3 regions of the Bacillus sp. JJ664 genome follow, and region 1 is predicted to be linked to each of the others. Evidence: riboswitches for the same ligand, from Rfam matches in the RefSeq annotation. Region 1 holds a riboswitch; each other region holds the start of a gene.

Region 1 (2,277 bases):
GTCAAAGTTATTGCGAATAACTTCCACAAGTTTTTCTTCTGAAACTTTACCTGTACCAAAAGTATCAATTGCAATAGATACTGGTTTCGCAACACCAATTGCGTATGCTAATTGAACTTCAGCTTTATCAGCTAATCCAGCAGCTACGATGTTTTTCGCAACGTAACGTGCAGCATAAGCAGCAGAACGGTCAACCTTAGTTGCATCTTTACCAGAGAATGCTCCACCACCGTGACGAGCATATCCACCGTAAGTATCAACGATGATTTTACGACCTGTTAATCCTGCATCCCCTTGAGGTCCACCGATTACGAAACGGCCTGTTGGGTTGATAAAGAATTTAGTATTTTCATCGATTAACTCAGCTGGTACAACTGGTTTAATAACAAGTTCTTTAATATCATTTTCGATTTGTTCTTGAGTTGCTTCTGGACCATGTTGTGTAGATACAACAATTGCATCAATACGAACTGGTTTGTTGTTTTCATCATACTCAACTGTTACTTGAGTTTTACCATCTGGACGTAAGTATGAAACTGTTTCATTCTTTCTTACTTCAGTTAGACGACGTGCGATTTTATGAGATAAAGAAATTGGAAGTGGCATTAATTCAGGTGTTTCGTTTACAGCAAAACCGAACATTAAACCTTGGTCTCCAGCTCCGATTGCTTCGATTTCTTCATCTGACATGCTTCCTTCACGTGCTTCTAATGCTTGGTCTACACCTAAAGCTATATCAGCTGATTGCTCATCAATAGAAGTTAATACTGCACATGTATCTGCATCAAATCCGTATTTTGCTCGGTCATAACCGATTTCACGAATTGTTTCGCGAACGATTTTTGGGATATCTACATAAGTAGAAGTTGTGATTTCACCTGCAACAAGTACTAGACCTGTTGTAACTGAAGTTTCCGCTGCTACACGAGCATTTGGATCATTAGCTAAAATTGCATCAAGAATTGAATCTGAAATTTGGTCACAGATTTTATCTGGATGTCCTTCTGTAACTGATTCTGAAGTAAATAAACGACGTTGTGACATTGAGTCCCCTCCTAAATTGAATTGACGGATCTCTTTTTTCTCAACATAAGATTAGAAAAATGTTTTCCTATATCTTATGTTTCCCATTTAAGATAAAGATAACTCAGTGTAAATTACGAAATTGCCATCTGTATTTAAGTTTTGAGCAAAAAAAAAGCCTTCCTCTTATCCATATTGCTTGAGGAAAGGTTTTGTTATTTGCCTTTCGCTCTTATCGTCCAAGACAATAAATTGCCTTGCATCAGGTTCAGCACCTTTCACTTAAAGTGAGGTTGCTGGGCTTCGTAGGGCCTGTATCCCTCCACCTACTCGGGATAAGAGAGTATCCGTATGAAAAGTATCATATTAAAAATAAACTTTCTTGTCAACAATTTTCATCATACTTTAGACACATTTCACCATAAATAAAAAATCATCACACACTTTACATTCATTCCTATTAAATGGGTAATACCTAATAATATCTTTCATACAAGCTATTTAACTCCTTTAAGTATACCGTTTTACTCATTTTAAGATTTTTAATAATTTCGTTACACATTTTACCAACTAATAGTATACACTATTAAAATAAATGTGTTATACTAATTAACGAGATACCTACATGGCAGACAAATTATATTTAAAGGATGGTATTAGTATATGAAGACAGTTGATGTAAATATTGAATTGAATGAATTACTTTCAAGTAATCGCATGTATAACCAACTTAGCGTTTCTGAGCTAGTTGAAAAAGTTCTAACAAGACAAGAAGGTATTCTAACGTCAACGGGGGCAGTTAGTGTATCAACGGGAAAATATACTGGCCGTTCACCAAAAGATAAATTTATAGTAAATGAAGCATCTGTTGAAAACTTAATTGATTGGGGAGCAGTAAATCAACCAATCTCTTCAGATGTGTTTGAAAAATTATATAGTAAAGTACTTACTTACTTAAAAGATAGAAACGAATTATTCCAATTTAAAGGATTTGCTGGAGCTGACACTGGATATCGTTTACCAATCCAAGTTATTAATGAATTTGCATGGCATAATTTATTTGCTCATCAGTTATTCATCCGCCCTACTGAAGAAGAATTACTTACACACCAATCAGAATTTACAATTGTTTCTGCTCCAACTTTTAAAGCTGATCCAGTTGTAGATGGTACGAACTCAGAAGCATTCGTTATTATTTCGTTTGAAAAACGTATTATTCTAATCGGTGGTACTGAATATGCAGGAGAAATGAAA
Region 2 (2,277 bases), on a different contig from region 1:
TAATGCCAGAAAGTGTTGCGGTAATAGCTTCTCTAAATGCATTTCCTCCGCCAATCGGACCATCTGGATGACCATGTATTCCACCGCCTGCATTAATAACTTGGTCAGTTCCAAAATCTTGAATTAACCTAGGCACTAAACCTGGATGAATACCAGCAGATGGAACCGGGAATGTTTCTTTTAATCCATTTTGTACCGTAAGATTTTCTGCAATTTTTAAAGCAGTTTCTTTTTGTAAAGCAACAGACCCGTACGGAGAAGGGAATAAGCTAAAGTCTGCTCCTGCAACACGTACTAATTTCCCTAATAATAAACCTGCATCAATCCCATAAATAGGGGAAGCACTAAATGCTCCCGATACAGCAGGATGTGCCATGATCGGAACTTGAATTGATGGGTCCTCTGCTAAACTTTGAAGAACATCAATACCATAAGAAAATACATTTAATAAAAATACATCAGCACCAGCTTCTGCAGCTTGTTTTGCTTTTTCTTTCAATTCGTATGTACGACCAGTTAAATTCACCGCATATAAGGTTCTGTGACCAGTTTTTTCATACACTTGTTGTAAAACTTTTTTCCCTTGCGTAACTCGTTCTGCTAACGAAGTCACTGTATCAAATAAAATTTCGTCGTCTTTTATTAAGTCTACTCCGCCCAGTGCTTGTTTTTTTAGTTCCTCTGAAATGTAATGTATATCTCTACCAATCACTGATTTGAAAATACTCATCAATAAAGGACGATCATACACATCAACTTTTTCTCTGATCCCACTGATCCCAAATTTTGGTCCAGGGAATTGCTTTAAAATATCGTCAGTAAAATTCAAGTCTACTAATTTAATTTCACCATCAAGTGATAATTTTCCAAAAACAGTTGTTAAGATTGCTGGAATATCAAGTGTAAAATTTAAACTAGGATAATAGATTTCAATTAAACCTTTCGTTGGTCTTTGACCAAAGTATTCAGCAATATTGTCTTCGCATTCGACTTCACGAATCGAAAGTACTTTACCTTTATGTTTTTGTAATTGAATTTGATCATTTTGAGGTAAAGATGTCCAAGAACCTACTGTTAATCCAAGTGCAATGGACTCTGCTTTTTTTTCTAAATGATGATTTTTGTCATAAACCTGGTACGTTGCAATTACACCACTCATTTCATGACCTCCTTGATAATTAGTGAATAAAAACAAAAAACCTCTCACAAGGAGAGGTATACCTACACCTTATCTGTCAGCAAAATGCTGCGAGAATTAGCACCGTGCTATAAAATATAGCCGGTTGCCGGGTTTCATCGGGCTCGGTCCCTCCACCTACTCTGAATAAGTTAATATTTAATTTTGAATTTTTAACATAATCGCATTATTTCACGAACAATTGGAATTGTCAAACATTAAATGTTTAAAAATATTTCGAGATTTTTTAAACGTGAGATAGCTTCTTCTAATCTGCTAGTGTCAGTCAATAGACCTACTCTTACATATCCTTCACCAAATTCACCAAAACCATTACCAGGTGCAACAGCGATATGTGCCTTTTCTAGTAATAGATCTGCAAATTCCGTTGATGTAAATCCATTTGGTACTTTAAGCCAAGCAAAGAATGATCCAGCTGGGGAGGTGACATTCCATCCGATTTCTCGGCAACCATTGATGAATACATTTCTTCTTTCTTCGTAAAGAGATAATAATTCTTTCACACTTTCTTGTGATTCAGTTAATGCAACAGCGGCTGCTTCTTGGATTGCAGGAAATAAACTAACATAAAGATGGTCTTGTAATAAATTAATCGCTGAAACCACTTCTTTATTTCCAACGGCAAACCCAACTCGCCATCCTGCCATATTATAAGTTTTAGATAGAGTATAAATTTCAATACCACAGTCTCTTGATCCAGGAGTTTGAAGGAAGCTGATCGGCTTTTTACCATCAAATCCAAAGGCTCCATAAGCGAAATCATGGCAAACTGTTATTTGATTATTTTTTGCTAATTGAACCGTTTCTTCAAAAAATTCTGATGTAGCAACTGCACCAGTAGGGTTATTAGGATAATTAATAAATAATATTTTACTAGCATCTAAAACGTCTTGAGGAATCTTTTGATAGTCAGGTAAGAAATGATTTTCCTCAATCAACGGTAAAGTATATGGTACTGTTTTAGAAAGTGCAATTCCTGATAAATAGTCAGGGTATCCTGGATCAGGAACTAAAATTGTATCGCCTTCATCACATAAGCATAGTGGTAATTCAACTAAACCTGCTTTTCCACCAAATAA
Region 3 (2,277 bases), on a different contig from region 1:
TTTAGGATTTCTGTTTTTTTTTAGACCAAAGTTAAATGCACATGCCAAACGAATGTCTACTTACTTGGGTGTTATTGCATTAATACTTAACCATTGGATTTTACCATATTCCATTAATAAATGGGAAAGTCGACCAATTATCATCGAACATAAACTTGCTTCAGTGTATACAATTAACCTTCAAGATGAATATAAATTGATTAAGAAAGAACTAAAATTAAAAAATACTAGTTTGATGCTAGAAGATTACGAAGTGAACTATGTGAAGAATGGTAGAATAACAGACTTAAGATGGCAACTAATAGAACAAAATGGAAATGGCTTTAATCTCTATCATATTCAATATGATTCTAGAAAGAATAGGTATCAAGTTATTAAGAGTCCACTAGATACATGGCTCCAATACTCCCGCTTAGTTGATGCTGACCGTTTCTTTGAAATTCTTAATGTACTTAATATTAAAGACACTACTCATTCTAAGGGCGAGTTTTCATCCTATGTTATAAAAACTTTAGGGGAACGAGTTCGTTATGAAGTGAAAAATCAAGATCTGTATATTGTATCGAATGAAAAAATACAACTATTAGATGATGAACAACTACCAGTTGAAGGCTTTTATATTTCAACTTTTGCAATGAAGAAAACAAGTGAAGAAAGAGATAAACAAGGAAATATCACCGGAGAAAGTTTTGAAGGTACCGAAATATCTGATTATCTATTTGATGTAAATATTATTGAATAATAAGATTATAGTAAAAACTTACTATCTCAATTGGAGAATAGATACGATGAGATTATTTTAATCAACTTATATTTTAGTCGAATTAGCTTAAGGACTATTCTATCATCTATCAGTTATAAAATGTAGGATAAATTCAGAACTAATTAATTGACAATTTAATAAATTTTAACTATTATCACTTTATTAATAATAAAGTTGAATGTACATTTATCTTCTTATCTAGAGAGGTGGAGGGACTGGCCCTTTGAAGCCTCGGCAGCAGGTTCTTATGAATACTGTGCCAATTCCAACAAGCACATGCTTGAAAGATGAGAAGAGGGTTTTTAAACTCTCTTCTTTCGAGGAGAGTTTTTTTTGTATATAATACCAACTTATTAGATAGGTAAACTTGGTGATATAAATTGCAAGGGAGAGAATCTAGATGAAATATGGTTTTTGGTTACCGATTTTTGGAGGTTGGTTACGAAATGTAGATGACGAAAATATGCCGCCAACTTTTGAATATGCAAAAAATGTGATTCAATCAGCTGAAAAATGGGGTTATTCAACTACTTTAATAGCTGAATTATATTTAAATGATATCAAGGGACCAGAACATGATTCTCTAGAAGCTTGGTCTACCGCAGCCGCTCTAGCAGCAGTGACAGAAAAAATAGAAATTATGACGGCGATTCGCCCTGGGTTTCATAATCCTGCTGTTGCAGCAAAAATGGCAGCTAATATTGATCAAATCAGTAACGGGAGATTTACGTTAAACGTTGTTTCTGCTTGGTGGGCGGACGAAGCGCGTCAATATGGCGGTATTTTTACAGAACATGATGAACGTTATGCTCGTACCGAGGAGTTTATTGATGTACTAAAAGGTTTATGGACAGAAGAAACCTTCAATTATGCAGGCCAATTTTACGACTTGAAAAACACGAAGCTTGCACCGAAGCCTGTTCAAAGACCTAACCCGATTCTATATGCAGGTGGTGAAAGTGAAAAAGGCAAGCAAACCATTGCAGAAAAATGCGATGCATATGTAATGCATGGTGGAACTGTTGAAGAGATTGAAAGAAAAATATCAGGTATGAAAGCTCGTCGTGAACAAACTGACAATTCACCATTCAGTTCTTTTGGAATGGCTGCCTATGTTATTTGCCGTGATACAGAAGAAGAGGCACAAACTGAGCTTGAAAAAATCACAAATGTGAAGGATTCAAGCGGATATGCTGGATTTAAAGACTTCACTAAAAAGTCACAATTAGAGCAACAAATCCAATTACAGGATTACTCGGTGTCTAATAGAGGTTTACGATCAAATTTAGTAGGGACTCCAGAGCAAATTGCAAATCGAATTTTACAATATGAAGAAACTGGCTTAGACTTATTATTATTACAATTTTCTCCTCAACTTGAGGAAATGGAACGATTTTCAAAAAAAGTTATGCCATTAGTTGAACAAAAACGTAGTTTAATAAAGAGCTAGAAAGGGGTAGTAAAAATGAGTAAAGTATATGTAATTCATGAAAATAGTGAATGGACAGTCCATT

The links. Region 1 has a riboswitch for S-adenosylmethionine ahead of metK (methionine adenosyltransferase). Riboswitches for the same ligand answer to the same signal wherever they lie in the genome.
Region 2: it holds a riboswitch for S-adenosylmethionine, as region 1 does, so the genes downstream of both, V7056_RS15500 (2,3-diketo-5-methylthiopentyl-1-phosphate enolase) here and metK (methionine adenosyltransferase) in region 1, are expected to answer to the same signal.
Region 3: it holds a riboswitch for S-adenosylmethionine, as region 1 does, so the genes downstream of both, V7056_RS18755 (LLM class flavin-dependent oxidoreductase) here and metK (methionine adenosyltransferase) in region 1, are expected to answer to the same signal.

What each region holds. Positions count from the first base shown of each region.
Region 1 is NZ_JBALMS010000050.1:29,449-31,725, reverse strand. It holds gene metK (methionine adenosyltransferase) at 1-1,044, opposite strand, end outside; SAM riboswitch class I at 1,253-1,365, opposite strand; gene pckA (phosphoenolpyruvate carboxykinase (ATP)) at 1,687-2,277, shown strand, end outside.
Region 2 is NZ_JBALMS010000100.1:25,228-27,504, reverse strand. It holds gene V7056_RS15500 (2,3-diketo-5-methylthiopentyl-1-phosphate enolase) at 1-1,159, opposite strand, end outside; SAM riboswitch class I at 1,226-1,331, opposite strand; gene V7056_RS15495 (pyridoxal phosphate-dependent aminotransferase) at 1,396-2,277, opposite strand, start outside.
Region 3 is NZ_JBALMS010000156.1:5,339-7,615, reverse strand. It holds gene V7056_RS18760 (hypothetical protein) at 1-742, shown strand, start outside; SAM riboswitch class I at 955-1,057, shown strand; gene V7056_RS18755 (LLM class flavin-dependent oxidoreductase) at 1,164-2,213, shown strand; gene V7056_RS18750 (ATP-grasp domain-containing protein) at 2,229-2,277, shown strand, end outside.